3 regions of the Faecousia sp. genome follow, and region 3 is predicted to be linked to each of the others. Evidence: predicted binding sites of a transcription regulator. Region 3 holds the regulator's gene; each other region holds the start of a gene.
What was found. Region 3 encodes HrcA, which represses chaperone genes, less so after heat shock. Its sites were predicted from a motif close to TGTTAGCACTCNNNNNNNNNGAGTGCTAACA; they were not measured.

Region 1: a site for HrcA is predicted at 3,686-3,716, ahead of ACMKFF_RS09435 (co-chaperone GroES). Genes of this name have one in related genera too.
Region 2: a site for HrcA is predicted at 7,482-7,512, ahead of ACMKFF_RS06615 (Hsp20/alpha crystallin family protein). Genes of this name have one in related genera too.

What each region holds. Positions count from the first base shown of each region.
Region 1 covers NZ_DBFZUT010000092.1:1,724-12,416, reverse strand. The annotation lists TPP riboswitch at 25-135, shown strand; gene ACMKFF_RS09450 (energy-coupled thiamine transporter ThiT) at 188-778, shown strand; gene ACMKFF_RS09445 (Fic family protein) at 905-1,225, opposite strand; gene groL (chaperonin GroEL) at 1,683-3,323, opposite strand; gene ACMKFF_RS09435 (co-chaperone GroES) at 3,344-3,628, opposite strand; gene ACMKFF_RS09430 (TIGR00282 family metallophosphoesterase) at 4,543-5,319, shown strand; gene ACMKFF_RS09425 (metallophosphoesterase family protein) at 5,312-6,382, shown strand; gene ACMKFF_RS09420 (ATP-binding protein) at 6,379-8,550, shown strand; gene ACMKFF_RS09415 (TatD family hydrolase) at 8,554-9,348, shown strand; gene ACMKFF_RS09410 (SDR family oxidoreductase) at 9,333-10,031, shown strand; gene ACMKFF_RS09405 (Na/Pi cotransporter family protein) at 10,156-10,693, shown strand, end outside.
Region 2 covers NZ_DBFZUT010000063.1:6,273-16,965, forward strand. The annotation lists gene hpt (hypoxanthine phosphoribosyltransferase) at 1-55, shown strand, start outside; gene ftsH (ATP-dependent zinc metalloprotease FtsH) at 70-1,953, shown strand; gene ACMKFF_RS06590 (hypothetical protein) at 1,934-2,245, shown strand; gene ACMKFF_RS06595 (LytR/AlgR family response regulator transcription factor) at 2,305-2,991, shown strand; gene ACMKFF_RS06600 (sensor histidine kinase) at 3,017-3,667, shown strand; gene ACMKFF_RS06605 (ABC transporter ATP-binding protein) at 3,762-5,597, shown strand; gene ACMKFF_RS06610 (ABC transporter ATP-binding protein) at 5,594-7,426, shown strand; gene ACMKFF_RS06615 (Hsp20/alpha crystallin family protein) at 7,662-8,105, shown strand; gene ACMKFF_RS06620 (LysM peptidoglycan-binding domain-containing protein) at 8,484-9,542, shown strand; partial or broken gene ACMKFF_RS06625 (cysteine-rich small domain-containing protein) at 9,829-10,047, opposite strand; gene ACMKFF_RS06630 (phosphatidylserine decarboxylase) at 10,113-10,693, opposite strand, start outside.
Region 3 covers NZ_DBFZUT010000059.1:339-11,031, forward strand. The annotation lists gene ACMKFF_RS06330 (hypothetical protein) at 1-288, opposite strand, end outside; gene ACMKFF_RS06335 (tetratricopeptide repeat protein) at 334-879, shown strand; gene sigG (RNA polymerase sporulation sigma factor SigG) at 1,117-1,890, shown strand; gene ACMKFF_RS06345 (PRC-barrel domain-containing protein) at 1,959-2,237, shown strand; gene rpsB (30S ribosomal protein S2) at 2,436-3,164, shown strand; gene tsf (translation elongation factor Ts) at 3,248-4,168, shown strand; gene hrcA (heat-inducible transcriptional repressor HrcA) at 5,090-6,166, shown strand; gene ACMKFF_RS06365 (nucleotide exchange factor GrpE) at 6,170-6,733, shown strand; gene dnaK (molecular chaperone DnaK) at 6,779-8,608, shown strand; gene dnaJ (molecular chaperone DnaJ) at 8,695-9,849, shown strand; gene pnuC (nicotinamide riboside transporter PnuC) at 10,159-10,693, shown strand, end outside.

The DNA of each region.
Region 1 (10,693 bases), on a different contig from region 3:
TTATACTGAATTCACCGCAAAACAAATCCTTCTTCGGGGGGTCGGATGCTTCCGGCTGAGATTGGGCGAAGTCACGCCCTGACCCGCAAACCTGACACGGATCATGCCGTCGTAGGGAAAGAGGTCTTCCGCACTGCTTTCCAAGAACGGTTTGCAGCGCGGAATTTTTGTTTTGGAGGAATCCTCTATGTCCGTTCCCTCTCGCCGTCTGGGCCTGCGCCGCCTTGTGGAGTGCGCCGTGCTCATCGCCATCGGCACCGTTCTCAGCCTGTTTGAGTTCTCCGGCCCCTGGGCCCTCGGCGGCGGCATCACCGTGTGCAGCATGCTTCCGCTCGTCCTGATCTGCCACCGCCACGGCACGAAGTGGGGCATCTGCTCCGCTCTTGTCTACGGCGTGCTGCAGATGTTCCTCGGCATGAAGAACGTTATGTACGGCCGCAATTTCTGGGAAGTGCTTGCCATCATCCTGCTGGACTATGTCGTCGCGTTCGGCGTCATCGGCCTTGCCGGCATCTTTGACAAGTGCATCAAGAACCGCCCCGTGTCCATCGCCGTCGGCAGTGTGTTCGCCACGCTGCTGCGTCTGGCCTGCCACTTCGTGTCCGGCTGGATCATCTGGGAGGCCCTGTGGCCGAACGAGCTGGGCTGGGCTTCCCCGCTGTGGTCCCTTGCCTACAACGCCAGCTACATGATCCCCGAAATGATCATCACGACGGTCGCCGCCGTCGCCCTGTACTTCCCGCTGAAGAAGTACTACTACGGCGAGGACCTGAAGTAAGTCAGAAGGCTGCACCGCGCCCCCCGGCCCGGTGTTTCCGATAACTCTCATTTCTGAATCGCTCTCCCCCACGCAAATGCCCACAAAATGCCGCCGGTCTTCCCCCACAGAAGACCGGCGGTCATTTTATTGTGACGGCTGCACCGTAATGTACTTCTGCTTTGAGCTATTCGGCTTATCAGGGGCAGTCATCCGCAGCTGACCACTTTCCAGCAGGGGCTTCAGATAGCGTGCGGTGAAATGCTTGATATCTTTGAAGCCACAATAGTTGGCGATTTCTGCTTTGCTGCGGGGTTCCGAGCAGAATGCAATGATTTTAACTTGGGGGGTGACTTGGGGGGTATCCCCTAAGTTCGCATCGGTTTTCGTATTCCGAATTATTGCGAGGAGGCGCAGCCGACGTGGCGCCCTGAGCGCGAAGCGCGAGGAAGTGCCCTTGGGGTGCAATCTCGGGAAGGCACTACCAGTCCGTATCGGCCGCCGTTAAAACGGTATGCACCGATTGCGTCTGTAGCGGCGCTCAGCGAGCGCCATTGGCACTCACAAATTTCCGAGTATTTTCGCCGAACACACGCGCCTTGTAGGGGACGGCGTCCTCGACATCCCGCCACGTAAAGTTACCGTATTCGCCGGAACCGCCCTGTCATCCAACCGGGTACTGCGAGATTGCCACGGGCGCGAAGCGCCCTCGCAATGACAAACCTGAAAGCCTTGCGCCATAGAATCAATACGACACATGTTGCCAGCCTGCAAGGCGGCCACTGGCCGCCGCTACGGACGCAATCGGTTCTCACCATTTTTCGATAACCGGTACGGGTCGTAAGTGCCGCTCCCCTACAATGGCCCACATAAAAGAATCCCGGACGGCGAACCGTCCGGGATATCGTTGTTCTGTTGGTGCGGATCAATACATGCCGCCCATGCCGCCTGCATTGGCTGCGGCAGCTGCTGCGGCGTCGGCTGCGGGATCGGGCTTGTCGGCCACGATGGACTCAGTCGTCAGGACGCAGGCGCCGATGGACGCTGCGTTCTCGAGCGCGGTACGGGTGACCTTCGTCGGATCGACGATACCGGCGGGGATCATGTCGCAGTAGGTGGCGTTGTAGGCGTTGTAGCCGAAGCCGACCTTGCGGCTGTTCTTGATCTTCTCGAAGACGACGGAGCCGTCGACACCGGCGTTCTCGGCAATCTGGCGGACAGGAGCCTGCAGCGCCTTGACGATGATGGACGCGCCGGTCTTCTCATCGCCGGACAGCTTGGCAACGAGCTTCTCGACAGCGGGGATGGCGTTGACGAACGCGGTGCCGCCGCCGGCGACGATGCCTTCCTCCACAGCAGCGCGCGTGGCGTTCAGGGCGTCCTCGACGCGGAGCTTCTGCTCCTTCATGGCAGTCTCGGTCTGTGCGCCGACACGGATGACGGCGACGCCGCCGGACAGCTTGGCAAGACGCTCCTGCAGCTTCTCACGGTCGTACTCGGACGTGGTCACGCCGATGGCGGCCTTGATCTCGTGGATGCGGTTCTGGATCTCCTCGGAATTGCCGCAGCCGTCGACGATAACGGTGGTGTCCTTGTTGACCTTGATCTGGCGGGCACGGCCGAGATCGGAGAGCTGAGCCTCCTGCAGGTTCATGTTCAGCTCGTTTGCGAAGTAGGTGCCGCCGGTCAGGATGGCGATATCGCGGAGCATTTCCTTGCGGCGATCGCCGAAGCCGGGCGCCTTGACGCAGACGCAGTTGAAGCTGCCGCGCAGACGGTTGACGAGCAGGGTGGACAGCGCATCGCCCTCGACGTCCTCGGCGATGATGACGAGCTTCTGGCCCGCCTTGACGATCTGCTCCAGAACGGGCAGGATGTCCTGAATGGAGGAGATCTTCTTATCGGTGATGAGCAGGTACGGATCATCGACAACAGCTTCCATCTTGTCGGTGTCGGTGACCATATACGGGGAGATATAGCCGCGGTCGAACTGCATGCCTTCGACAACGTCGAGGCCGGTCTCGGCGGTCTTGGACTCTTCAATGGTGATGACGCCGGCGGCCGTGACCTTCTCCATGGCCTCGGCGATCAGCTTGCCGATCTCCTCGTCGCCGGAGGAGACGGTGCCGACACGGGCGATGTCTGCGCTGCCGTTCACGGCCTGCGAGTTGGCCTTGATGGCCTCGATGGCGGCGTCAACGGCCTTCTGCATGCCCTTGCGCATGACCATGGGGTTCGCACCGGCGCTGACGTTCTTCAGGCCCTCGCGGATGATGGCCTGTGCCAGCAGGGTGGCGGTGGTGGTGCCGTCGCCTGCGACGTCGTTCGTCTTCGTAGCGACTTCACGGACGAGCTGAGCACCCATGTTCTCAAACGGATCCTCGAGCTCGACTTCCTTGGCGATCGTCACGCCGTCGTTCGTGATGAGCGGGGAACCATATTTCTTCGCCAGGACAACGTTGCGGCCCTTCGGACCGAGGGTGACCTTGACGGTATCTGCGAGCTGGTCAATGCCGGACTGCAGCTTCTTGCGGGCGTCTTCGCCGAATTCAATCATTTTTGCCATGATATTTTAAGCCTCCTGAATTATTCTACAATCGCGAGGATCTCGGACTGGCGGACGATGGAATACTCCACATCCTCGACCTTGACCTCGGTGCCAGCATACTTCGCGACGACGACCTTGTCGCCGGGCTTCACGACCATCTTGACCTCGTTTCCGTCCACGACGCCGCCGGGGCCGACTGCCACGACTTCGGAAACAACGGGCTTTTCCTTCGTAGCGGTGGAGAGGATAATGCCGGAAGCGGTGGTCTCCATGGCTTCCACAGGCTTGAGCAGAACACGATCTGCAAGGGGTACCAGTTTCATGATGCTAACCTCCAATATGATGTCTGATGGTCTCCCATCTTTGATTACGGGTTTGGGGTTTAGCACTCAATTCGTCTGAGTGCTAACACCCTATATAATACCCATTTCCGGAAGAAAGTCAAGAGGAAAAAATGAAAAATTTGTGACAAATTTCAAAATTCTCCCGCCCCGGACGCCCGGTTTGGGCATTTGCCCGCGGCGATCTCAGTAGAGGCCATCGAAACGAACGAGCTGCCGATAAAAAGGAATGCACCGATTGCGTCTGTAGCGGCGGTCACTGCGCAGCCGTTGGCGGCTTTGCCGCCTTACGGATGCGGCGTCCCCTTTACGGGGAGTGACCGCCTTGTACAGGGACATTTAACCGCAGGAGGGCGCTGGTGCACCTCGCGCTTCCCTGACGTGTCATTGCGAGGAGCGAAGCGACGTGGCAATCTCGCAGCACCAAGTTGGATAACAGGAAAGCCATCGGCGAAATCGTGAGTGCCTTCCCGAGATTGCCGCGTCGGCCTGCGGCCTCCTCGCAATGACAAACCTTCGGCATTCACTGTTTTACTGACAGCCTGTTTCTTACGCAGGTGCAGCGCCGGGCCCGGCTGTCCCCTCCCCTACAAGACGCGTGCGTCCGGCACGACTTTCCGTTTTCCGGTTGTGCTTTGCGGCGTTTTTCGATATAATAGAAAAGGAGGAACACAGATTGTCAAAATAACGCTCAGCTGAAAGTTACGGAGGGAAGGAACGTGGGAAAGGAAACCGTCAGGGTGTCCTTTCGCGTTTGATCCCCCGCCGCAGCGGCAGAATTGCAAAATCATGCTGCAAAATTTGATTTTGCAATTCGGAAAGGCCTCAGCTTGGCGAAAAGTCCGAAAGGACTTTTTTGACAAGCTGAGGACAATGTCCGGAAAGGAGATCCTGCGATGGAACGAAACATTCTGGCGGTCGGCGATGTGGTCGCGCCCGCCGGTGTCAAATATTGCAAGGCGGCGCTCCCGCGGCTGCGCCGGGAGCTGTCGGTCGATTTCTGCGTTGTGAACGGTGAGAACGCCGCCGTGCTGGGCATGCTGCCCGCGCAGGCGGAGGAGCTGCTGAGCGCCGGGGCCGACGTCATCACCATGGGGAACCACACCTGGGGCAGGCGCGAGCTCGTGCCCTATCTTGAGCGGTCGCGCGAGGTGCTGCGCCCGGCGAACCTGCCGCAGCAGCAGCCCGGCCGCGGCTGGGGCGTGTTTGAAACACCGTTCGGCGACGTGGCCGTCATCGACCTCATCGGCCGGTGCGGCATGGACTACACGCCGGACAACCCCTTCCAGCTCGTCGAGCGCATCCTGCGCAAAATTCAGACAAAGCTCATCCTTGTGGAGCTGCACGCCGAGGCCACGTCGGAAAAGCTGGCCATGGGCCGGATGCTCGACGGGCAGGTCAGCGCCGTCTGGGGCACGCACACCCATGTGCCGACGGCGGACACGATGATCCTGCCGCAGGGCACGGGCTATGTGACGGACCTCGGCATGACCGGCCCGCGCGATTCCGTGCTCGGCATCCGGCCGGAGCTGTCCATCCGGCGCTTCCGGGGCGATCTTCCCAGCCGCTATGAGCCCGCGCCCGGCCCGTGCAAGCTCGAGGCCTGCCTGTTTACGATCGACGACGCTACCGGCCGCTGCACGGCCGTCAGGAGGGTGGATATCCATGGTTAAGCTGCTGCATGCGGCGGATCTGCATCTTGATTCCGCCTTTTCGGCCCTGCCGCCGGAGAAGGCCGCCCAGCGCCGCGCCGAGCAGAGGCTCGTGCTCGAGCGGCTGACCGCGCTGTCCGAGGGCTGCGCGGCCGTGCTGCTGGCGGGCGACCTGTTTGACAGCGCCCGTGTCTACCGTGACACGCTCGAGGCGCTCCGGGCCGCGCTGGCGGCCTGCCGCTGCCCCGTTTTTATCGCGCCCGGCAACCATGATGCGCTGCTGCCCGGCTCGCCGTACCTGGAAAACGGTTGGCCCGAAAACGTCCATATCTTCCGCTCGGCGGAGCCGGAGCGCATCAGCCTGCCGGAGCTCGACATCTACGGCGCGGGCTTCCTGCGCGCGGAGATGCCCGCCATGCTGGACGGCTTCCGCGCCGCGGACCCTTCACGTCTGAATATTCTCGTCCTGCACGGCGACGCCGAGAACCCGACCTCGCCCTATAATCCCGTCTCCCCCGCCGCGCTGGCGGCCTCCGGGCTGGATTATGCCGCCCTTGGCCACATCCACCGCCGCGGCGAGCGGCGCGACGGCGGCACGCTGTGCGCGTGGCCCGGCTGCCTGATGGGACGGGGGTTCGACGAATGCGGCGAGAAGGGAGCCCTGCTCGTTTCGGCCGAAAAGGGCGCCTGCCGCACGGAATTCGTGCCCTGCGGGGCGCGGCGCTATGAGCGTCTTTCCGTCCCGGCCGGAGAGGATGCGCTTGCCGCCGTCCGCGCTGCCCTGACGCCGGAGCTCGAGGGCAGCTGCTGCCGCATCGAGCTGACGGGTGAGGCAGCCCCCGTCGATCTTGCCGCCCTGCAGGCGGCGCTGGAGCCGCAGTTTTTCAGTCTGGACCTGCGCGACCGCACGCGGCCGAAGCAGGACCTTTGGGAGGCCTGCGGCGAGGACACACTGCGCGGTCACTTCCTCGACGGACTGCACGCGCAGTTTGAGGACGCAGAAACAGACGAAAGGAGGCAGGTCGTCGCGCGCGCTGCGCGGCTCGGCCTTGCCCTGATGGACGGACGGGAGGTGCCGCTGTGATCCTGCTGCAATTACGGGCAAACTTCGGCAAGCTGCACGGCACGCTGACCCTGCATGAGGGGCTCAACGAGCTGTGCCTGCCGAACGAAGCCGGGAAATCGACGTGGAGCGCCTTCCTGCTGGCGATGCTCTATGGCATCGACACGCGTGAGCGCGCCACGCGGGAAAACCAGAATCTGCCCGCCAAGGAGCGCTACCGTCCGTGGGACGGCAGCTCCATGGAGGGCGCGATCGATCTGATCTGGAACGGCCGCGCCGTCACGATCGAGCGGCGCTCGCAGGGCAGGACGCCCATGGGCGTGTTCCGCGCCTATGAGACGGAGAGCGGCACACCCGTGCCGGAGCTGACGGCCGAGAACTGCGGCCGCATGCTGTGCGGCGCGGAGCGGAGCGTGTTCGAGCGAACGGCCTTCGTGCGGCAGCTCGGCATGGCCGTTTCGAGCGACGCCCAGCTCGAGCAGCGGCTGAGCGCCCTTGTCACCACCGGCGAGGAAGGCCCGTCGGCCTCCGCGCTGGAGAAGAAGCTGCGCGACCTGAAGAACAAATATACCTACCGCACCGGTCTGCTGCCCCGGCTGCAGGCCCGGCGGGACGAGCTGCAGGCACAGCTTTCCGCCCTGCGCGCCGCACAGGCAGAGGCCATGGACTTGAGCGCCGCCTGCGCCGGGGCCGAGGCCGCGCGCAGCCGCCTGCAGGACCTTCGCGCCCGTATCGAGCGGGCGCAGGCTGCCCGCCGCCGCGCCGGTCTGACGGAGCTGCAGGAGCGCGAAACGGCACTTGCCGCCCGCTGCGCTGCGCTGGCGGAGCAGACTGCGGGGCTTCCGGATGAGCAGATGCTGCAGCTCCTGGTCCGCGGTCTGGAGGACGCCGCCGAGCGCCTGCAGACGGCCCAGCTCGACGCCGCCATCGGCGTGAAGCTGCCGGAAAAGCCTGAGGACCTGCCCGGCTTTGCTGGCTGCGGCCCGGACGAGGCCGAGCGGCGCGCGCGGGACGTACAGGTGCAGTGGAACGTGCTCCACGCCGTCCGCGTGCCGAAAAAACTCCCGATCCTGCTGCCGTGCGCCGCCGCAGTGCTGGCGGGCGCGGGGCTGTGCTTTGTTTCGCTGCCTATCGGCCTTGGCGTCGCCGGAGCTGGGCTTGCCGCCGTCGTCCTCTCGCTGGTCCTGCTGCGGAGGAAGGCCGTGCAGGCCGAGCGGGCCGCCGAACAGGCCGAGGACCTGCTCCGGCCGTTCGGAACGGACGATCCCGCCGCGCTCTCCGGGCTTGCCGCCCGGCAGGGAGAGGCCCGCACGCAGTGGCAGCAGGCCCGGCAGGCTGCGGAACGGCAGCAGCGGCTGCTGGAGAAGGCCGTGACGGCCCGGCAGGCGGAGCTGAACGATCGTATCGGCGCGGTCGCCCGCTTTGCGCCCGGCACACAGGGACTCTCCGCGGCCCGCAGCGCGCTGCAGGAGGCCCGGCAGACGCAGGAGGCCGCCGCGGCCGCGAACCGCGAGCTTGAGTCCCTGCACCGGCAGATCGGGGCAATGGCAGACATCGTCGGCGACGCGCCCACCGATGCTGCGCCGGACGAGGAGGCGCTGCGCTATGATCCCGCCGAGATCGGCCGCCGCCTTGAGCAGGCCGACGAGGCGCTGGCCTCGCTCCGCGCCCGTCTGGCCCACAAGCGCGGGCAAATTTCTGCGCAGGGAGACGCCGTGCGCATCGAGGCGGAGCTGGAGCAGCTCGACCGCCGGATCGCCGACGCCGAGGAGGCAAACGCCGCCGTGGAGCTGGCGTCCGAGGCCCTGCGCCGCGCCGATGAGACGCTCCGCGCACGTTTTTCACCGCAGATCACGGCCGAGGCGGGGCATATTCTTGCCGAGCTGACAGAAAATAAGTATCCCCGCGTGCTGCTGGAGCCGGACATGCATCTGTCCGTGCGCGAGGCGGACGGGCAGGTCATGCGTCCCGCCGCCGCCATGAGCTGCGGCACGGCGGATCAGATGTATCTTGCGCTGCGGCTGGCCATGTGCCGCCGTCTGCTGCCGCCGGATGCGCCGATGGTGCTCGACGACGCGCTCGTGAACTTTGACCCCGCGCGCACCCGCGCCGCCCTGCGCGTGCTGCGGGAGGAGCCGCGGCAGATCCTGCTGTTCACCTGCCGCCCGCTGACGCAGGAGGAGGAATGACCCATGTATTTTGATTCGCACGCCCATCTGGACGACGCGCATTTTGACGGCGACCGCGCGGCCATTTTGGACGATCTCAAAAACCACGGCGTGACCATGGTGATGAACGTGGGCTGCGACCTGCCGTCCTCGGAGCGGTCTGTGCGGCTGGCGGAGCAGTATCCGTTCCTCTATGCCGCCGTCGGCAGCCACCCGGACGACGCCGATCATGTGGACGGCGCCCTGCTTGCCCGCTACCGCGCCCTGTGCGCCTCGCCGCGCGTGCGCGCCATCGGCGAGATCGGGCTGGACTATCATTATGAGGACGTGCCCCGCACGCAGCAGCGCGTGGCCTTTGAAAAGCAGCTTTCGCTGGCCGAGGAGCTGGACCTCCCCGTCATCGTGCACGAGCGCGAGGCCCACGGCGACGCCATGGACATCCTGCGCGCCCATCCGAAGGCCTTTGGCGTGTTCCACTGCTTCTCCGGCTCGCCGGAAATGGCGCTGTGGCTCGTCGAGCGCGGGTGGTACATCGGCTTTACCGGCGTTGTGACGTTTAAAAACGCCCGCCGCGCCGTCGAGGCCGTGCAGGCCCTGCCGCTTGACCGCATCCTGATCGAGACGGACTGCCCGTATATGGCTCCGGAGCCGTACCGCGGCCGCCGCAACGACAGCCGCTATGTGCCGCTCGTTGCGGCAAAGATCGCGGCCCTGCGCGGCCTGACCCCGGAGGAGGCGGGCGTGCTGACCGCTGCCAACGCGCGGCGGCTGTTCCGCATCCCGGACGGAGAGGAGGCGAGCGCATGCGTCACGCCCTGATCACCGGCGGCAGCCGGGGCATCGGCGCGGCCGCCGTGCGCGCCTTTACGGCCGCAGGCTATGCCGTGAGCTTTTTCTATGAAAAAAACGACGCGGCGGCAGCCGCTGTCTCGGCCGAGGCAGGCGCAGAGGCCGTCCGCTGCGACGTTACCGACGCGCAGGCCGTGCTGGACGCCGTTTCGTGCCTGCCGGAGACGGACGTGCTCGTGAACAACGCGGGCATCTGCCACTACGGCCTTATCTCGCAGATCACACAGGCACAGTGGGACCGGCTGTTCGCCGTGAACGTCGGCGGCATCTACCACTGCGTGAACGCCGTCCTGCCCGCCATGCTGCGCAGGCAGAGCGGCTGCATCATCAACGTCTCTTCCATGTGGGGGCAAGTCGGCGCGTCGTGCGAGGCGTGCTACTCCGCCACGAAGGGCGCGGTGCTCGCCCTGACGAAGGCGCTGGCACAGGAGCTGGGGCCGTCCGGCATCCGCGTCAACTGCGTCTCGCCCGGCGTCATCCTGACGGACATGGTCGCAAACGTCGCGCCGGAGGTGCTCGCGGAGCTGGCACAGGAGGCCCCGCTCGGCAAAAACGGCACGCCGGAGGACGTGGCACGGGCCATGGTCTATCTTGCGGAGGCGGAGTTTGTCACGGGGCAGAACCTGCCGGTGAACGGCGGCTTTGTGCTCTAAGGAAGCTCTGAATCCGGAATTCCGGAAAATGGGCCTTGACGTGCTCCGTTTTCTGCGATATAGTGTAGTTGGTGCGGTAGGGCCGTACCTTTCCGAATACAGATAGAAAGTAGAGAGTTTCCCTATGACAGTGCTTCTGAAGGTCTTCACTCTGCTCGGCGGGCTTGCGTTCTTCCTCTATGGCATGAACGTGATGTCCGGCGGACTGGGAAAGCTGGCAGGCGGCTCGCTGGAGCGCTCCCTCAAAACGATGACGAAGAACCGCTTCGCGGGCATGGCGCTCGGTGCGGTCATCACCATCGCCATCCAATCCTCGTCCGCTATGACGGTCATGCTCGTCGGCCTGGTCAACTCGGGTATCATGCAGCTCGGGCAGACAATCGGCGTCATCATGGGCTCGAACATCGGCACGACGCTCACGCCGTGGATCCTGTCGCTGTCCGGCGTGAATGGCACGGGCTGGATCCAGCTGCTCAAGCCGGAGAATTTCTCCCCGATCATCGCGTTCATCGGCGTTGTGCTCATCATGATGTGCAAAAAGCCCCGCAAGCGCGACATCGGCAAAATTCTTGTCGGCTTCGCCGTTCTGATGTACGGCATGACGCTCATGGGAAGCTCCGTTTCCGGCCTGGAGGATTCCGCGGCCTTTACGAGCATCCTGA
Region 2 (10,693 bases), on a different contig from region 3:
CTACCGCAACCTGCCGTATGTCGGCATCCTGAAGCCGGAAGTCTACACGAAATAAAAGGAGCTGGGAGCTTGAAAAACCGTTCCAGACTGCTCACCGTTCTGCTGTATATCGTGGTGTTTGCCGTGGCTGTCGTGCTCATCTCGGAGGTGTTCTTCCGGGATGACACGGTCTATGTGAACTACAGCACCGTCTGCGAGCAGTTCCGCAGCGAAAATGTCCGTTCCTTTGAGTATGACAACGGTGTGCTGACACTCGAGCTGCGCAAGCCCTATCAGAACGAGGCGTATTCCGTCAGCCACAAGCTGGCAGACCTCGGCCTGTTCTATGAGGATCTGGGGACCCTGATCGCAGAGCAGCAGGAGAGCGGTGTTCTGCAGTCTTATAACTATGTACCCATGCGCCAGACACCGTGGTATGTGCGTATGCTGCCGGAGATGCTCCTGTCGGTCATCATGATCGCGCTCGTCTACATGGTGCTCGTGCGCAACAGCGGCGGCATGATGAAGTTCGGCCACGCCAATGCCCGCGTGGGCAGCGGCCGCGACAAGGTGATGTTCAGCGACGTCGCCGGAGCGGACGAGGAAAAGGCCGAGCTGCAGGAGATCGTCGATTTCCTGCGCGATCCCGCAAAATACCGCCGCATCGGCGCGCGCATTCCCAAGGGCGTGCTGCTCGTCGGCCCTCCGGGCACGGGCAAGACGCTGCTGGCCCGCGCCGTGGCAGGCGAGGCGAATGTGCAGTTCCTTTCCATTTCCGGCTCGGATTTTGTGGAGCTGTATGTCGGCATCGGCGCGAGCCGCGTTCGCGACCTGTTTGAGCAGGCCAAGCGCAGTGCCCCTGCCATTATTTTCATCGACGAGATCGACGCCGTCGGCCGCCGCCGCGGCGCCGGTATGGGCGGAGGCCACGACGAGCGGGAGCAGACGCTCAACCAGCTCCTTGTGGAGATGGACGGCTTCGGCAGCAATGACGGCGTCATCGTTATGGCGGCGACGAACCGCCGCGATATCCTCGACCCCGCCCTTCTGCGCCCGGGCCGCTTTGACCGCCAGATCTATGTGAACGTGCCCGACGTCGGCGGCCGCGAGGCCATCCTGCGCGTCCATGCGCGCGACAAGCAGCTCTCCGATGACGTCGACCTGCGCACCGTCGCCCGCGCGACGGCGGGCTTCACCGGCGCGGATCTGGAGAACCTGCTCAACGAGGCGGCACTGATTTCGGCACGAAAGAATCTGCCCGTCATTACGATGCAGACCATGGAGGACGCCGTCCTCAAGGTCATTGCCGGGCCGGAAAAACGGAGCCTTGTCAATATCGAGCGCGACCGCCGCATCACGGCCATCCACGAGGCGGGCCACGCCGTTGCGGCATACTTCCTGCCCACGCAGGAGCCTGTCCACCAGATCACCATTGTGCCGCGCGGCAATGCCCTCGGCCTGACGATCAGCCTGCCGGATCAGGACACGCTCCATACCACGCGAAACGAGATGCGCGACCGCATCGTCGTGCTCCTCGGCGGCCGCGTGGCGGAGCAGCTGGAGTTTGACGACATTTCGACCGGCGCTTCGAACGATCTGCAGCGGGCCACGAAGCTGGCGCACGATATGATCGCAAAATACGGTATGAACGAGCGCATCGGCGCCGTGGCCTATGACGACGACAGCGAGATTTTCGTCGGCCGCGACTATGAGCGCACGCGTTCCTATTCCGAGCAGACGGCTGCCGAGATCGACGCCGAGGTCCGCAAGACCGTGGATCAGGCTTATGCGCACTGCACGCAGATCCTGACGGAGCACCACGAGAAGCTGCAGGAGATCGCGCAGTGGCTGCTGGAGCACGAGACGATGAGCCGCAGCCAGTTCGAGGCCTGCATGCAGGCCCTGCCGATCCCCGAGAAGCAGGAGAGCCTGCTGGCCGGAGAGGAGAAGACCGATGGAGCCGAAGAAGATTAAAAACCCGACCGGCATGCTCATCATGCACGGAACGGTCATTGCCGTTGTGCTGTATATGGCCTGGCAGCTCGTGCGAAGCTACCGCGCGGGCGGGGCGGAGGCCCCGAGCCTGACGACCCTGATCGTCGGCCTCGTGCTGCTGGTCGGCGGCTGTGTCGTCGTCGGCTGGCTTGCCGTGCGGCTTTTCCTGCAGGCAAAGCGCGAGGAAAAGGCGCTGGAGCAGGAGGCCACGCAGCTGCATGCCGCAGCTGCGCAGGAGAATTTGAAGGCTCCGGAGAATTCGGAAGAATAACGGAAGTGCTCTGCTGCGCGTAACGGCAGAGCGCTTTCTTGTAGGACGGGGGGATAGCCATGGGCTGGAAGATCGCGATCTGTGACGACGACGCCGGACAGGCCGCACAGCTGCAGGCGGACGTGACGGACTGGGCGCACGGCGCCTGCGCCGTGACCTGCTTCCCGAGCGCGGAGGCGTTCCGTTTCGCCGGAGATACCGACTGGGATATCCTGCTGCTGGATGTTGAAATGCCCGGCATGAGCGGCATCGACCTTGCCAAACGCCTGCGCGGCGCGGGCTGCCGGGCGGAGATCATCTTTATCACGTCGCATTTTGAGTGCATGGCCGAGGGCTATGAGGTCGATGCCCTGCACTATCTCGTCAAGCCTGTGCCGGCGGAAAAGCTTCGCGCCGTGCTGGACCGCGCCGCCGCGCGGCTGGCCGTCGAGCCGCCGTCCGTCGTGATCGCGTGCGAGGAGGGAAACGTGAAGCTCTATGAGAGCGAGCTTCTGTATGCGGAGTCCTTCCTGCATGATCTCGTTCTCCACACGACCGGGCCGGACTACCGCATCCGCGAGAGCATCTCGGCCTTCGCCGGGCGGCTGAGCGCGGACTTCTTCCGCACCCACCGGTCGTACCTCGTCAATCTGAAGGCCGTGGTGCGCATCGGGCGCACGTCCGTCCTGCTGCGCGGCGGGGCGGAGGTCCCGCTGGCGCGGGGAAAGTATGACGCCATCAACCGGGCGTTCATTGACAGAAACTGAGGACCGCAGAAACAGAGGAAATGCCATGTTGAAGAGAACCTATCTCAGGCTGGTCGAAATGCAGGAGGAGCAGGCGCGGCAGCATCTGGAGGAGGTCCGGAGCATCCATAACGAGATGCGCGGCTATAAGCACGACTTCCACCACCATCTGCAGGCGCTCAAGGGCCAGCTGGAGGCCGGACAGGTCGACCGGGCCATCGCCTACCTCGAGCAGCTGGACCGGAGCCTGCAGACGGTCGACACCCTGCTCAAGACCGGCAATGTGACCGTTGATGCCATTCTTTCGGCCAAGCTCGCGCAGGCCCGCGCCGCCGGGATCGCCGTGACGGCGGAGGCCAATCTGCCGCCGGAGCTGTCGCTCACCGATCTGGAGCTGAGCATTGTCATCGGGAATCTGCTGGACAATGCCATCGAGGGCTGCCGGAGCGCGGCTGGCGAAAAATTCCTCCGCCTTTCTCTGCGGATGAAGGGCGATATGCTCTATTTCTATCTTCTCAACAGCGCCGGGAAGAAGCAGAAGAAGGTTGGCTCCCTCTTCCGGACGGGGAAGACCGGTGCACACGGCTTCGGCCTGCACCGGGCAGAGGCCATTGTGAAGCAGCATGGCGGCTGGGTGAAATACAACAGCGAGGACGGCGCGTTCACGTCGGAATTCCTCGTCCCCGCCGCGTGCTGAATGCGATTCGTGCACCGCTGGAAGCAGTTGGTGCACGATCTCTCTTTTTTGGGGCCTTGTGTGCTACAGTGGAAGCAGAAGGGGGCGATATGCCTTGAAGGAATCAACCAAAAAGCCCTATCGGGGTCTTATGAGCAACGCCGTGTGGAGCTATCGGCAGATGCTCCGCGGAACGCCTGCGTCATTCTTTGTCATGGCGGCCGGCGTCCCGCTGGGCGTGCTTCTGGCTTGGGCGGAGCTTCGCCTGCCCGCGCTCGTCGTGTCGGAGGTGACGGGAGGACAGACGTTCCTCCATGCCGCACTGGCCGTCGGCGCCCTGCTCGCGCTCACGTTTCTGGCAGTCGGCCTGCGGGACTTCTGCAAGACCATTCTGGAGGCCCAGGAGAGCCGCTATCGCTTTTATCTGACCAGCTGCCTGGAGGAGAAGAGCATGGCAATGTTCTATCAGACCTATGAGAAAAAGCAGACGCGAGACCAGCGCAAGCGGGCCGAGGAAGCAAGCTATATGATGAACGGCAAGGTGCCGCTGTGTCAGGTCCCGAACCTGATGACGGAGCTGATCTGCAATGCCCTGTGCTATGCCCTGTTCGGCACGATCCTCTCGCGCATCAGTCCACTGCTGTTGGTGCTGCTGACGCTTGCGGCACTGGTCAACCTGTTGTGCGTCCGGGCCTATAACCGCTATGAATACGCCTCCCGCGGGGAGCGGACGGACATTGGCCGGAGGCTGCGGTATGTGTCTAAAAATGCTGCCGATTTTGCGGCGGCCAAGGATATCCGCATCTACGGCATGGCGACATGGCTGCGCGAGACGTTTTCAGACCTGTTCCTGCAGGATACCGCGTGGTCCGCACGGCTGAACCGCCGTCTGCTTCTGGGGCGGCTTGTCGACCTGCTGGTGATCCTGCTGCGCGACGGCGGGGCCTATGCCCTGCTGCTCGTCATGGCGGTGCGGGGCGAGCTGCGGCCGGATGAATTCGTGCTGTATTTTTCCGCCATCTCCGGCTTTGCCACGTTTATCGGCAACATGATCTCCGCCTGGAACGAAATGCAGACCGCCAGCCTGAAGGTCAGCGATTACCGGCAGTTTATGGAGCTGCCGGACACGGACGGAACGGGAACGGCGCATGCGGCGGACCACCGGGAGCACGCACCGGAGATCACGTTCGACCATGTATCATTCCGCTATGACGGGGCGGCACATGACACGCTGCACGATATCAGTCTTACGCTCCGTGCCGGGGAGCATGTGGCGCTTGTTGGCCTGAACGGCGCGGGCAAAACGACGCTCGTCAAGCTCCTGTGCGGGCTGTATGCGCCGACATCCGGCACGATCCGGATCGACGGCGTCCCCGCGGCGGAGTTCCGCCGGGACGACTATGCGGCGCTGTTCGCTCCGGTGTTTCAGGAGGTCCGCACGGCCTGCTTTTCGCTGGCCGAGACGGCCGCCTGCGCCTTCGGCCCTGAGGTGGACCGGGAGCGGGCGGAGCGGTGCCTGCGCGCGGCCGGGCTGGGAGAAAAGCTGAATGCCCTGCCGCACGGCATGGATACGCATCTGGATAAACAGGTGAATCCGGACGGCATTGAGCTGTCCGGCGGCGAGGCGCAGAAGCTCATGATGGCCCGCGCCCTGTATAAGGACGCACCGGTGCTCGTGCTCGACGAGCCGACGGCGGCGCTTGACCCCATTGCGGAGAATGAGGTCTATGAGCAGTACCGGCGCATGGCGGCAGGGAAGACATCCCTGTTCATCTCGCACCGGCTGGCCTCGACCCGCTTCTGCGACCGGATCGTGCTGCTGCGCGACGGCGGCATCGCCGAGGAGGGCACGCACGAAACGCTCCTTGCGGCGGGCGGAGAATATGCAAGGCTGTATGAAATTCAGAGCTGCTGGTATCAGCCCGGCTATCAGGGAGGGAAGCAGGCATGAAAGAACGTTGGGATCTGAACCGCCGCGCGGTCCGGCTGCTGTGTCATCTGGACCGGAAATACTTCCTCTGTACCCTGTTTTCCAGCCTGACGACTGCGATCGCGCCCTATATCCCGATCTATTTTTCGGCTAAGATCATCGATGCCCTGACGGCCGGTGCGGGCGGAAAGACGCTTGCCCTGTATGCTGCGCTCACCGTCGGCCTGACGGCCCTTATCGGGCTGGCAGGCGCCCTGCTGAAAATGCATGCGGACGTCGGCGAGGCCGAGCTGGACCGGCTGGTTGACTGGAAGCATGCGGAAAAGGCCATGGATCTGCCCTATGCCCTGATCGAGGACCGCAAGACGGCCCTGCTCCGGGAACGGATCGAGATGGAGACGCAGACAGGCTATAATGTGTATTACTATGCCGTGACGGCGGGCGGCCTTGTCCGCTATGCGGTGCAGATCGCGGCCGCCGTCCTGCTGACATTCTCCCTGTTCCGGCCCGGCCTGCTCTCCGCCGGGGCAAAACTGGCGCTGCTGGCGGGCATCGTGCTGACGGCTGTGGTCAGTGTTCTGACCGGCCGCCGGTACGGCAGACTGCGCAGCGAGTTCTTTGCCGGATGTGTGGACGACAACATCCGCGGCGAAAAGCTGTATGATTACACCAGCAACGATTCCTCCGGTAAGGATATTCGCCTGTACGGTATGCGGGCCGCACTGCTGCAGAAGGAGCGGGACTTTAACGAAAACTTCTGCAGGCGGGAGAGAAGCATGAATTTCGGTGTTGCGTGGATGGGGCTCCTCTCCAATTTTGTGACGTATGCGCTCCAGTTCGGCGTCTATCTGCTCCTGATCGCGGCGGCGCTGCGGGGCGGCCTGTCCGTCGGCTCCATCGCGCGGTATGTCTCTTCCATCATGCTGCTGCTGGCGGGCGTCTCCGGGCTGGCGCGCACGATTCGGATTTCCGTCACGAACGAGGAATACATGAAGCGCTATCTCGACTACTTCGATATCCCAAACCCCATGTATCAGGGCTCGCTCAGTGTGGAAAAGCGCGATGACGATCGCTATGAGGTGGAATTCCGCGATGTGTCCTTTCGCTATCCCAACATGGAGGCCTATGCGCTGCGCCATGTGAGCATGAAGTTCCGCATCGGCGAAAAGCTGGCCGTCGTCGGCCGCAACGGCAGCGGTAAGACGACGTTCATCAAGCTGCTGTGCAGGCTCTATGACCCGACGGAGGGCGAGATCCTGCTCAACGGCGTTGATATCCGAAAATATGACTATGCGGAGTATCAGGCGCTGTTCTCCGTTGTGTTTCAGGACTTCCGCCTGTTCGCTTTCTCCCTCGGGCAGAATGTGACGGCCGGAGCGGATGTTGACCGCGCGCGGGCGGAGGTCTGCCTGCGGGAGGCCGGGCTCGGCGAACGCCTTTTGCGCATGCCGGACGGCCTCGACACGATGCTTTACCGCGATTTTGACCCGCATGGCGTGGTGATCTCCGGCGGCGAGGCGCAGAAGATCGCCATCGCCCGTGCACTTTACAAGAATGCGCCCTTCCTCGTGCTCGACGAGCCGACGGCGGCGCTTGACCCCGTTTCCGAATATGAGGTCTACCGGAAGTTCAATGCGATCTCCGGCGGCAAGACGGCGCTCTATATCAGCCATCGGCTGGCCTCGTGCCGCTTCTGCGATGAAATTCTGGTGTTCTCGGCAGGCAGTATCGTCCAGCACGGCGCGCATGAGGCGCTTCTGCAGGAAAAAAACGGAGAATATGCCCGCCTCTGGCACGCGCAGGCGCAGTATTATGACGATTCTTTACAGAAAAAGAATTCTGTAAAATAGCTGAAAAACGGATGAATATGAACGGACTGTGAACAAACATCGTGCATTGTGTGAATATTAGCACTCTCCTATTGACAGTGCTAAAAACGGTGGTATAATGCAGTTGAACCTTGAGAGAGGGGACAGAAACCCACCCCCAAGGGAACAAAACCACAACCACATTGGGAACATAATACAGGCCCGGCTGCACGGGAGCCTCTCCCGGAGGCGGCTGGAGCGAATGGAGGTATGACTTATGCTGCCCAGCATCTATAGTGAAAATTTGTTTGATGATTTCTTCTCGGATCCGTTTGATATGGTAATGCCGCGTAGCCTCAATGCCCTGTACGGCAAGCATGGCAAGAACCTCATGAAGACCGACGTCCGTGAGACCGAGGACACCTATGAGCTTGACATCGACCTGCCGGGCTTCAAGAAGGAAGAAGTGAATCTGGAGCTGAAGGACGGTTATCTCACCATTCAGGCCGCAAAGGGTCTGGACAAGGAAGAGCCGGAGAAGAAGGGTAAGTACATCCGTCAGGAGCGTTACGCCGGTGCGTGCAGCCGCAGCTTCTATGTCGGTGAGCATGTGGAGCCGGAGGACATCCGCGCGAAGTTCGAAAACGGCATCCTGCAGATCTCTCTGCCGAAGGCCGCAAAGAAGCAGCTCCCGAAGAGCAATGTCATTGCCATCGAGTAACGGCATATTCAATATCCCGCAGAGGAATTTCCCCCTGCGGGATATTTTTTTGCGAAGGCACATTGAAAATGCGAACAAAAGCCTCGCAGAGTTTGCGCTCGCAAGCGCAAAGAAAGTAGGAATCATTTTCTCCGGCGGCGTGTACGTCGGAGAAAATACCGCTCGGCTCGCAAACGTGCGAAGGGTGCGCCCTTCGTGCGCTGCAGCGAGCCGCAGCCCTTTCAAACGAGAGCCCAGTGAAACGGGTCTCGTTTGAGAGCTTGGCAAAAATCCTTTTTTGACAAGCTCATACCCCGCCGGGGTTTCCCCTGCGGGATATTTTTATGCCCGTATAGCCGAATCAAAATGCTGCGCATATGCTGGCAGGAGGTGAGTGCGATGATCCACACCGTTTTGCCGGGAGAGACGCTGCGCGGCATCGCTGCGATGCATGGGACCGGACCGGACCTGCTTGCCGCTTGGAACGGGACGGCGGAGCCCTTGACCGGGCAGGAGCTGCTCGTGCTGCATCCGCAGGCGCTGCACACCGTCCGGTGCGGCGAGAGCTGGCAGAGCCTGTCTGCGCGCTTTGGCCTGCCGGAGCTGCGCCGCTGCAATCCCGGGCCGCTCCGGCCGGGGCGGCGGCTCGTGCTGGGCTTCCGGGAGCGCGGCACGCGGCCGCTGGCGCTGTGCGGCACGATGGGGCCGGAATGGAACGATCCGGGGCTTTCCTATACATGTGAGCTGGCGGCGGACGCTGCGGAGCTTGACGGCGACGGCGCGCTGCATCGCCTGCCGCTGCATGGCCGCCCGGCCTGCCTGCGCCTCACGGGAAGCGGAGCAAAGCTGGAAACCCTGCTCCGCAGCCGGGCCGCGCAGGAGCGCCTTCTGCTCGAGACGGCTGCACTCTGCCGCGCGCATGGCACGGCGCAGGTCGAGCTGGCGGTCCGTGATCTGCTGCCGGACTGCGATCCGGCTCCGTTGGTCTCCCGGCTGCAGGCGCTTCTGGCGGAGCGGGGCGGAGGACTGACGCTGGCCCTGCCGCGGCCCGGCGCGCTCGGCTGGGAGGCCCCGATGCTGGCTCGGCTGGCTGCCGCTGCCGGGCGGGTGCGCGCTGCGCCCGGTCTTCCGGGGCTGCCGCCGGAAAAATTACTGGCGGACTATGACGATGCGGCGTGCGACCGCTGCGGCCTTCGGACGGAGCGGCTCAGCCGGGGTGAGGCGCTGGCCCTGGCCCGGCGGACAGGGGCCTGCCTGCGCTATGATGCGGCGGCGAAGCTGACGTGCTTTTCCTACCGCGATGAGACGGGCGCGCCGCACACGGTGCGCTTTGCGGGCCTGCGCAGCTGGATGGAGCGCCTGCGCGCGCTGGAGCAGGCGGGCGTCGCGGCTCTGGCGCTCCGCGCCCCGGATCCGGCCCTTTGCCTGCTGCTGCATACGCAGTTCCGGCTACGGTAAAAATACGGTGAAAAGGTGAAAAAATGTAGCGTCGCTCACTGAGCGACGCTACGAAAATATCATTCGTTGTTTGTGATTTTAACGGCAGCCTGTGCGAATGGGGCGCGCAGGGAACGCCTTGCGGAGGACGCTTCAACGGTAAAAGGGCATTGATACTCGCCGCGCATCCTGATGTGTCATTGCGAGGAGCGAAGCGACGTGGCAATCTCATGCAGCATCCCGCGAATCCGCCGAGGCTGCCCCACGATATTGTCCACTTTCCATTTTCAACCTGCCGCGCGGCCGCTTACAACGGCGTACCCGCTTCTTCTTCCGGCGGCCTGCGGCACAGGGCGGCAAGCTCGGCGAAGCGGGCGCAGATGCGGTCGTAGTTCTCCGGGCGGTGGGGGAACAGGCAGGCGGAGCAGTCCTTGATGCCGCTTTCCGTGTACTGCAGGCCGCCGCCGCAGCGCTCGCCAAGGGCGTAGAGCGGGCAGAAGCAGAACAGACAGTTGAAGTGCTCCGGATCGTTCGTCTTGTGGCACGGAAAATATTCGCATTCCCGGTTCTGAAAGAATTTATAGTGCTCGCTCATGGTCTCCTCCCGACCGGGTCCCCGGTCTTTACCTTGCTTTCGATGCCGCGGGCCGACCATTTGGCGATATCCGCGGCGGGTTCGAACTTCCCATGCTCCAGCAGCAGGATGACGGTCGAGCCGCCGTATTCAAAGTAGCCCTTTTCCTGCAGGCGCGCGCAGGCGGCTGCGCCGGTCTCGTGGTTGCAGATGCGGCCGACGAGCATGGCTCCGACCTCCATCTGCACGATATCGCCGAAGTGCTCCGTGTGCAGCAGCGTGCGGGCGCGGGCGTTGCGGCGGTAGACGCCGAGCGAGCCTGCGATCGGGTTGACGCTGTGCAGCACGCCGGGGATGCGGACCGTCGGCTCCTGCGTGCCGGTGTCCGGATAGGCATAGCGGTGGTAATCATCCGGCGACAGGCGGAAGATCAGGCACCAGCCGCCGAGGAAGCGCTGCGCCAGCGCGTCGTCCGCCAGCAGCTCGCCGAGGCGGTAGGAGACATCCTTCACGGTAAAGACGCTGTCCTCGCCGATGGGCAGGGCCGTCAGCTTGGAGTCCGCGATGGCGGGCAGCTCGTCCGGGGCGGCGCGGTCGT
Region 3 (10,693 bases):
ATCGCCATCTTCTTTGGCGTCACGCTCGACGAGCTGTTCTGCCTGACGGACGACAACGAGCTCGACCGCATCCAGAACCAGATCTGGGACAGCCGCCTGCTGCCGCAGGCCGAGCTGGAGCGGGCCGAGCGCTTTCTGCAGTCGCGCATCGAGGCGGGCTACCGCCCCGGCCGCTGCTGGTGCCTGCGCGCCCAGCTGCACAACCATCAGGCGCAGCAGCACCACGCGCTGGCGGCGGAATATGCCAGGCAGGCGCTTGCCGTCAGCCCGACGGAGAAGGACGCCCACAGCGAGCTCTGCGAGGCGACCGGCGGCACGTTTGGCGACTGGTGCGTGCACAATCACGCCCTGCGTATCGCCTATTACCGCGAATTCGTCGCGGCGCACCCGGATTACCCGCGCGGCTACCTCTGGCTGCTCGACGACCTCATCGCGGACGGCCGCCTGACGGAGGCGCGGGACTATCTTGTCCAAATGGCCCGCGTGGACGACAGCTACCGCGTGCCGCTCTACCGCGGGAAAATTCTGCGTGCCGAGGGGCGCATGGAAGAGGCGCGTGCCTGCTGGGCTGAGATGGAGGAGCGATTCCCGGACGAATGGCTCGTCAGCCTGTCGCTCGGCGATCTGGCGGCGGAGCTGCAGGACTATGACGCGGCAGAGCGCTATTACCGCCGCGCCCTGACGCAGCAGGCCCCGCCGCGCTATGTCGACGCGCTGGAGTCGCTGGCCATTCTCCGCGAGCTGCGGGGCGACACCGCCGGGGCCATCGCTGCGCGGGAGGAGCAGCTGGAGCTTTACCGCACGGAGTGGAGCTTCACGGAGGGCGAGACGGCCGACAGCGTCCGGCGCGACATCGCCCGCCTGCGCGAACAATTATAATTATAATATTATAATAGGGTATTTTCTTCGACGTACATGCCGCCGGAGAAAATGATTTCCACTTTTTTGCGCTTGCGAGCGCAAACTCTGCGAAGCTTTTTTAACATTCTGAGGGAGCTCAGCTGCAGGACTGAGCTCTCCGTTTTTTTGCCTGCTGGTATCAAATCCGCCTGTCGGGAAATACTGTGACTATTCCCGTTTGATGGGAACAGTAAAACGACCGGAGGATACGGAGCCATGCAGGGCAAGGTGGAGATCTGCGGCGTGAATACGGCGCATCTGAAAACGCTGAAAAACGACGAAATGGTGGAGCTGCTGCGGCGCAGCCAGGCGGGGGATCAGGCGGCGCGCGAGCGCCTCATCGAGGGAAATCTCCGCCTCGTGCTGTCGGTCATCCAGCGCTTTCTCGGGCGCGGGGAGAATCCGGACGACCTGTTTCAGGTCGGCTGTGTCGGCCTCCTGAAGGCCATCGCCAATTTTGACGTGAATCTCAACGTCCGCTTCAGCACCTACGGCGTGCCGATGATCGCGGGCGAGATCCGCCGCTATCTGCGCGACAACAGCGCCATCCGCGTCAGCCGCTCCATGCGCGACACGGCCTACCGCGTGCTGCAGTGCCGCGAGGCCATGCAGGCCGAGCAGTCGCGCGAGCCGACGCTCGAGGAGGTGGCACAGCGGCTGGAGCTGCCGCTTGAGACCGTGAATACGGCCATGGACGCCATTTCCGTGCCCGTCTCGCTCTATGAGCCGGTCTACACGGATGGCGGCGATCCGCTGACCGTTATGGATCAGGTGCGCGACACGAAGAATACCGACGAGCAGTGGGTCGAGCGCATCGCGCTGCGCGAGGCCATCTCCACGCTCGGCGAGCGGGAAAAACGCATTCTGGCCCTGCGGTTTTTCGACGGCCGGACCCAGATGGAGGTCGCTTCCGAGGTCGGCATCTCGCAGGCGCAGGTCTCCCGGCTGGAGAAGAATGCCATCCGTACACTTCGGAAAGCGATCTGCTAGTGGATATCCTGCATATTCCGTTCCGCCGCCGCATAGAGTGTGGCAGACGAAATGGGGCAGGTGATCCGATGGAAGACCGGTTTTCCTCGCTGCGCTGCCGCGAGGTCATCAATATCTGCGACGGCTGCAGGCTCGGCTGCGTGTCGGACGTGGTCATCGATCTGAAGTGCGGCCGCGTGGCCGCGCTCGTCGTGCCCGTGCCGTGCCGCCTGTTCGGCCTGCTTGGCCGCCGCGATGACTATGTTATCCCGTGGGAGCAGGTCCGCCGTGTCGGCGCGGACATTATTCTCATTGAGTCCGAGCTGGATAAGACCCGCTGTCCCCGCCGGAAGAAGGAATTTTTCTGAGAAATCGGAAAAATCGGACCAGTTTTTCGCAAAAAACGCTTGAAAACTGAAACTTCCTCCTGTATAATAGTACGGCGTGGGCAAAGGCCCGCAAATTCAGAACCCACACAGCCCGGGATGCTCCGTCCCAGTGCCGCCTCGGCGGTGGACGGGGAAGAGGAACGGACTGGAGGTCAAAACAAAAAGGAGAAACACAAAATGGCAGTCGTATCTATGAAGAGTCTGCTCGAAGCAGGCGTCCACTTTGGTCATCAGACCAGACGCTGGAACCCCAAGATGGCTCCGTACATCTACACGGAGCGCAACGGCATCTATATCATCGATCTGCAGAAGACCGTCAAGAAGATCGAAGAGGCCTACAACTTCGTCCGTGATCTTGCCGCCAACGGCGAGAACATCCTGTTCGTCGGCACGAAGAAGCAGGCGCAGGACGCCATCAAGGAAGAGGCGGAGCGCGTCGATCAGTATTATGTCAACGCCCGCTGGCTCGGCGGCATGCTGACGAACTTCAAGACCATGCGCACCCGTATCGACCGTCTGGCTCAGCTGCGCAAGATGCAGGAGGACGGCACGTTCGCCATGCTCCCCAAGAAGGAAGTCATCAAGCACGAGGGCGAGATCGCCAAGCTCGAGAAGTATCTCGGCGGCGTGAAGAACATGAAGAAGCTCCCCGGCGCCCTGTTCATCGTTGACCCCCGCAAGGAGCGCAACGCCATCGCCGAGGCCCGCAAGCTGCACATCCCCATCGTCGCCATCGTCGATACGAACTGCGACCCGGACGAGATCGACTATGTCATCCCCGGCAACGATGACGCCATCCGCGCCATCCGCCTGATCGTCGCCACTATGGCTAACGCCGTGCAGGAAGGCCGTCAGGGCGAGGCCAACACCGAGGCCGCTCCGGCTGCCGAGGCTGCTGCCGAATAATCCCATCCGGTTCATTGGAAACCAGACGCCCGCCGCGTGCGGCGGGCGTTTTTTCGAAACAGAAGATACAGGAGGATATAACCATGGCATTTACTGCTGCTGATGTCAAGAAACTGCGTGAAATGACCAACGTCGGCATGATGGACTGCAAGAAGGCACTGTCCGAGAATGACGGCGATATGGACAAGGCCATTGAGTGGCTGCGCGAAAAGGGCCTGGCGAAGGCCGCCAAGAAGTCCAGCCGCATCGCTGCCGAGGGCATGGCTTACGCCACCGTCGAGAACGGCGTCGGCGTCGTCGTCGAGGTCAATGCCGAGACCGACTTCGCTTCCAAGACCCCGCTGTTCGTCGATTTTGTCAAGGATATCGCCAAGGTCGTCGCTGCGGACGCTCCCGCAGACATCGAGGCCCTGAAGAACTGCAAGTACCCCGGCTCCGAGCTGACCGTCGGCGAGATGATCCCCGAGAAGGTCATGGTCATCGGCGAGAACATCCAGATCCGCCGCTTTGCCCGCTTCCCGGAGAACTTCAGCGTCGCTTACGTCCATGCGGGCGGCAAGATCGGCGTCCTCGTCAACCTCGAGGTCTCCGGCGGCATCGACGCGACCGTGATCGGCAAGGATATCGCCATGCAGATCGCCGCTCTGAACCCGCGCTTCTGGGATAAGAGCCAGGTCAGCGAAGACGTGCTCGCAGAAGAGAAGAAGATCCTCGTCGCCCAGATGGACAACGACGAGAAGATGGCCTCCAAGCCCCTGCAGGTCAAGGAGAAGATCGCCGCCGGCAAGATGAACAAGTTCTTCGAGGAGAACTGCCTCCTGCAGCAGGCGTTCGTCAAGGACGGCAGCGTCACGGTCGAGCAGTATATGAACAGCGCTGCCAAGGCGCTGGGCGGCTCCGTGAAGTTTGTCGACGCCGTTCGCTTTGAGAAGGGCGAGGGCATCGAGAAGAAGGTCGACGATTTCGCCGCTGAAGTCGCCGCCGCTGCCGGTCTGGCAAAGTAATTCAAGATCGCACAGCTTATCCCGCCGGGTCTCCCGGCGGGATTCAGCTTGTCAAAAAAGTCCCTTTGGACTTTTTCGCCAAGCTGCTTCCAGAATTGCAAAATCAAATTTTGCAGCATGATTTTGCAATTCTGCCGCTGCGGCGGGTTATTTGACGCGAAAGGACACCCTGACGGTTTCCTTTCACACTTTTCTTCCCTCCGAAATTTTCGGCTGGGCAGGTTTTTTTGACAGTCTGCATCCCGCCGGGTCTCCTGGCGGGATTTTTCTATTTTGTAGGGGAGCGGCATGCCGCTCCCGGCGGTACGCTGCCGACCCGAACAGACTATTGTTAAAATGGAAATGGCCCCAGATTTGTCATTGCGAGGGCGCTTTGCGCCCGTGGCAATCTCGAGAAGGCACTGGCGATTCGCACAGGCCACCGTTAAAATGGTATGCACCGATTGCGTCTGTAGCGGCGCTCAGTGAGCGCCATGGGCAGTTGCAAATATGGAGGCATTCCCGGCGAATGTGCAATGCCTCCAAGTTTGTCATTGCGAGGGCACTTTGCGCCCGTGGCAATCTCGCAGTACCCGGCAGAATCACAGGAAAGCTATCGGCGAAATCGCAACTGCCTGCCCGAGATTGCCACGTCGGCCTGCGGCCTCCTCGCAATGACAAACTTGGGGGCCTCGCGCCGCTGAATTGCTGCTGTACTACCTGCAACTGCCTTAGGCGCTCAGGGAGCGCCGCTGCAGCCGAGCCGTCCAAATATCCGGGTATGCATCCCCGGAAATGCGGGAAAGCTGTCGCTGTGGGAGGGTTCACAAAACGTTCAAAAAAAACTTCCGTTTGGGTATTGACAAAGTTGCGTTTGGGGGGTATAGTTAGCTTAGCACTCAGGGGTACGGAGTGCTAAAGGAAAACAAGGAGGTCAAAGCCATGGAGCTTTCGGAGCGCAAACAGAAGATTCTGAAGGCCATTGTCGACCTCTACATCCGCAGCGCAGAGCCGGTCGGCTCCAAGACGATCGCCGCGCTGCCGGACATGAACTTCTCCTCTGCGACCATCCGCAACGAAATGGCCGAGCTGACGACGCTCGGCTTTCTGGAGCAGCCGCACACGTCGGCCGGGCGCATCCCGAGCCCCGCGGGCTACCGCTTCTACATCGACCGTCTGATGCAGGATTACCGCCTCTCCGTCGACGAGACGCAGAGCATCAATCAGGCCATGGAATCGCGTATGCAGGAGCTGGACAAGGCCATGAGCCAGGTCGGCAAGCTCGTCTCCAAGCTGACGAACCTCCCGGCCTATACCATGACGGCTCCGGCCGGGGAAGTGACTGTCCGCCATTTCGAGATCATCCTCGCGGACGCCGGGAGCTTCATTCTCGTGGTCATGACGTCCGATGAAAACGTCAAGAACCGCCTCATCAAGCTGCCGCTGCATGTGACGGAGCAGGACCTCAAGCTCCTGTCCGCCGTGCTCAATGCGAGCCTCACCGGGCTTCCCGCCTCCGGCTTCACGCCAGAGGTCATGAACCGCGTGACGCGCAGCGCAGGCGCCGCAGCGAGCCTCGTGCCCGTCATCGTCGATTTTACGACGCATGTGCTCGAGGAGGCTCATCGCTCGGAAATTTACCTTACCGGGCAGAACCGTCTGCTGGGCCAGCCGGAATATCAGGACCTGACCAAGGCACAGGAGGTGCTCGGCGCACTGGATGAAGACACGCTCTCCAACCTGCCCGCCCGGCTCGATCCGGACAGCCCCGTTCAGATCCTCGTCGGCCCGGAAAACGTTGCGCAGGAGCTGAAGGATACCTCCGTCGTCGTGACGCGCTTTGACATCGGCGACGGCATGCAGGGCATGATCGGTGTGGTCGGCCCGCAGCGCATGGATTACGCACAGATCACCGCACGATTAAGCTACTTTGCCGAAGGGCTTGGCCGGATGTTCGGCAAGCCGGAGCTGCCCGCGGCCCCGAAGCCGGAGGTGCACGAGGCAAAGGAGGAGGAATAAATTTTGGCAAAGAAACACGAAGAACCCGAAAAGAACGAGAAGGAGCCTGCCGCTCCGGAGGCCGCCAAGCAGGCGGAAGCGCCGAAGCAGCCGGAAGGCTCCAAGCAAAAGGCCGAGTCCAAACAGCCCGATGCGCTGGAGCAGGCCAAGGCCGCGCAGGCGCAGGAGCACGATCAGTTTCTGCGGCTGGCTGCAGAATATGACAACTTCCGCAAGCGCACGCAGCGCGAAAAGGACGGCATCTATCAGGATGCCGTTGCTGATACGGTGAAGAAGTTCCTTCCCGTCTATGATAACCTCGAGCGGGCCCTGCATCACGAGACCGCAGACGAGGCCTATAAAAAGGGCGTGGAGATGACCCTGACAGAGCTTGTCAAGATCCTCGACGCGCTGGGCATCAAGCCCTTCGGCGAAGCGGGCGAGACCTTCGATCCGCAGCGCCACAATGCCGTGATGCACATCGAGGACGAGAGCCTCAGGGAAAACGTCATCGCAGAGGTTTTCCAGACCGGCTTTGCCCACGGCGATAAGGTCATCCGCTTCGCCATGGTGAAGGTCGCAAATTAAATCAGTAAGTTACTTCTAAGTTACTTCTTTGGGAGGATTTGAATTATGGGAAAAATTATTGGTATTGATCTTGGCACGACGAATTCCTGTGTCGCCGTGATGGAAGGCGGCGAGCCCGTCGTTATCGCGAATGCCGAAGGCAATCGCACCACTCCGTCCGTTGTTGCATTCTCGAAGACCGGTGAGCGTATGGTCGGTCAGGTCGCAAAGCGTCAGGCCGTTACGAACGCAGACCGCACGATCTCTTCGATCAAGCGCCACATGGGCACCGACTATAAGGTCGACATCGACGGCAAGAAGTACACCCCGCAGGAGATCTCCGCTATGATCCTGCGCAAGCTGAAGGCGGACGCCGAGGCTTACCTGGGCCAGCCTGTGACCGAAGCGGTCATCACCGTCCCGGCTTACTTCAACGACGCTCAGCGTCAGGCCACGAAGGACGCAGGCAAGATCGCCGGCCTGGAGGTCAAGCGTATCATCAACGAGCCGACGGCCGCTGCACTGGCCTACGGTGTCGATAAGGAATCCTCGCAGAAGATCATGGTCTATGATCTGGGCGGCGGCACGTTCGATGTCTCCATTCTGGACATCGGCGACGGCGTCATCGAGGTCCTTGCCACGAACGGCAACACCCACCTCGGCGGCGATGATTTCGATCAGTGCATCATCGATTACCTTGTTGCCGAGTTCAAGAAGGCCGAGGGCATCGACCTCTCCGGCGATAAGGTTGCCATGCAGCGCCTGAAGGAAGCTGCCGAGAAGGCGAAGATCGAGCTGTCCGGCGTGACGAGCTCCACCATCAACCTGCCGTATATCACGGCGGACGCCACCGGCCCGAAGCATCTGGATGTCACGCTGACGCGCGCAAAGTTCAATGAGCTGACGGCCCACCTCGTGCAGGATACGCTAAAGCCCGTCCGTCAGGCCATGGCAGACGCCGGTCTGAAGGCAAGCGACCTGAGCAAGGTCCTGCTCGTCGGCGGCTCGAGCCGTATCCCGGCCGTGCAGGAGGCTGTCAAGAGCATCACCGGCAAGGAAGGCTTCAAGGGCATCAACCCCGATGAGTGCGTGGCTGTCGGCGCGGCCATCCAGGGCGGCGTCCTTGGCGGCGACGTCAAGGGTATGGTCCTGCTGGATGTCACCCCGCTGTCCCTCGGCATCGAGACCATGGGCGGCGTGTTCACCCGCCTGATCGATCGCAACACCACCATCCCGACGCACAAGAGCCAGATCTTCTCCACCGCTGCAGACGGCCAGACCTCCGTTGAGGTCCATGTCCTGCAGGGCGAGCGTGAAATGGCTGCCTACAACAAGACGCTGGGCAAGTTCCAGCTCACCGGCATCGCTCCGGCGCCCCGCGGCGTGCCGCAGATCGAGGTCAGCTTCGACATCGATGCCAACGGCATCGTGAATGTCTCCGCAAAGGACCTCGGCACCGGCAAGGAGCAGAACATCACCATCACCGCTTCCTCCAACCTCTCCAAGGAGGACATCGACAAGGCCGTCAAGGAGGCCGAGCAGTTCGCCGCTGAGGATAAGAAGCACAAGGATGAGGTCGATACCCATAACGCAGCCGATCAGGTCATCTACCAGACGGAGAAGACCCTGAACGAGCTTGGCGACAAGGTCTCCGAGTCCGAGAAGGCGCCTGTGCAGGCCGCTCTCGAGGATCTGAAGACGAAGAACAAGGGCAACGACATCGAGGCCATCAAGGCCGCGACCGACGCCGTGCAGAAGGCGTTCTACGCCATCTCCGAGAAGCTGTATCAGCAGGCCACCCCGCAGCAGGGCGAGGCCAACAACGGCGGTGCAGCGAACAACGGCGGCCATGACGACGGCGTAGTCGATGCGGACTACGAGGAAGTCAAGGATTAAGGACGAATGTATGCGGCAGGCGGCGGCTTCGGCCACCGCCTGCCCTGCGTCGGCCGCCCGAAAGGGTATCAGGAGAGGTGAGCAGCATGGCAAATGAGAACAAGCGAGATTATTATGAGGTCCTTGGCCTCAAAAAGGATGCGACGGACGCCGATATCAAGCGCGCCTACCGCAAGCTTGCCGCGCAGTATCATCCGGACGTGAACCACGATCCGGGCGCGGAAGAAAAATTCAAGGAGATCAACGAGGCCAACGAGGTGCTCTCCGATCCGGATAAGCGCGCGCGCTACGATCAGTACGGCTTCGCGGGTGTCGACCCGAATTTCAACCCGAATGCGGGCGGCAGCCCGTTCGGCGGGGCAGGATTCGGCGATTTCGGCGACCTCGGCGATATTTTCGGCAGCTTTTTCGGCGGCGGCGGCCGCAGCACGCGCCGCAGCGCCAGCGCCCCCATGCAGGGCGACGACATCGGCGCGCGCGTTGAGCTGACGTTTGAAGAGGCGGCCTTCGGTGCGGAGAAGGAGGTCACGGTCTCTCGCGTGGAGGACTGCGACCAGTGCCACGGCAGCGGCGCAGCTCCCGGCACGAGCGCCGAGACCTGCCCGCGCTGTAAGGGCACGGGCTCCGTGCGCACGCAGCAGAATTTCATGGGCATGACCATGCAGTCCACGGCGGCCTGTCCGGATTGCCGCGGCACCGGCAGGATCATCCGCACCCCGTGCAGCCGCTGCAAGGGCAAGGGCAAGGTGCGCCGCAGCCACAAGCTGATGGTGAAGTTCCCCGCCGGTATCGACGACGGCCAGACGCTGCGCGTGCGCGGCGAGGGAAACACCGGCCTCAACGGCGGCCCGAACGGCGACCTGATGGTCACGGTCAGCGTCCGCAGCCACCCGCTGTTCACGCGACAGGGGCAGGATGTCTACTGTGAGATGCCCATCACGTTTACGCAGGCTGCCTGCGGCGCGGAGGTCGAGGTGCCGACGCTCGACGGCAAGGTCCGCTATACGATCGGCGAGGGCACGCAGACCGGCACGACGTTCCGCCTGAAGGGCAAGGGCATCCCTTATGTCAACGGGCGCAGCCGCGGCGACCAATATGTCACCGTCGTCGTGGAGACGCCGACCCGCCTGACGCGCGAGCAGAAGGATCTGCTGCGCAAGTTCGAGGAGGCGACTTCCGAAAGCGCACAGCCAAAACGAAAGAAGTTTTTTGAAAAGCTGCGGGACGCCTTCGACAAATAAGGGCAACGCCGCATAATTGCATCTTCGGCCTTCGTCGGATATTTTTCGCCGACCCATCGGTTTGGAAAGTTTGATGTACACAAAGTACATCTGCACTTTCCAAATCTCGTCTCGACAAAAAATCTCTCGCCGAATGCTCTCGCTGAATTGTGCGGTGTTGCCATATGCAAAAAATTACCATGCGGCCGCTGTAATGCGGCCGCTTTTTCCGGGAGAAAATCGATGACCCTGAACGGCAGAAGCATCCAGATCCCTGACCCGTGGTCCGGGCGATCCGTTTGACCGAATCACGACAGAAAGGATCGATCTTTGAATTTGAATAACCCGTTTGCTTCCATGCGGGCCAGAGACTGGGCGCTCTGGCTCGGTTCGCTGGCCGTTGTGGCCGTGTCCAACTTTCTCGGCGGCGACGTTGACCCGCTGACGCTGATCGCCGCCCTGACCGGCGTGACGGCCCTGATGCTCGCGGCCAAGGGGCAGGTCTTCGCGCAGTATCTCATGATCGTGTTCTGCCTGCTCTACGGCGCCATCTCCTGCCGCTTTCGCTACTGGGGCGAGATGCTCACCTATCTCGGCATGAGCCTGCCCATGGCGGTCTGGTCCGCCGTGACGTGGCGGCGCAACACGGCGCACGAGGTGGGCAGCGCCGTGGCCATCCGCCGCCTGACCGGCCGCGACCTGACCCTGCTCGTGCTGGCCACCGTCGCGGTGACGGCCCTGTTCGGCTGGCTGCTGGCGGCGCTCGATACGCCGAACCTCGGCTTCAGCATCCTGTCCGTCGCCACGAGCTTTCTCGCGGCCGCCCTGACCATGCTCCGCTCGTCGTATTATGGCCTCGGCTACG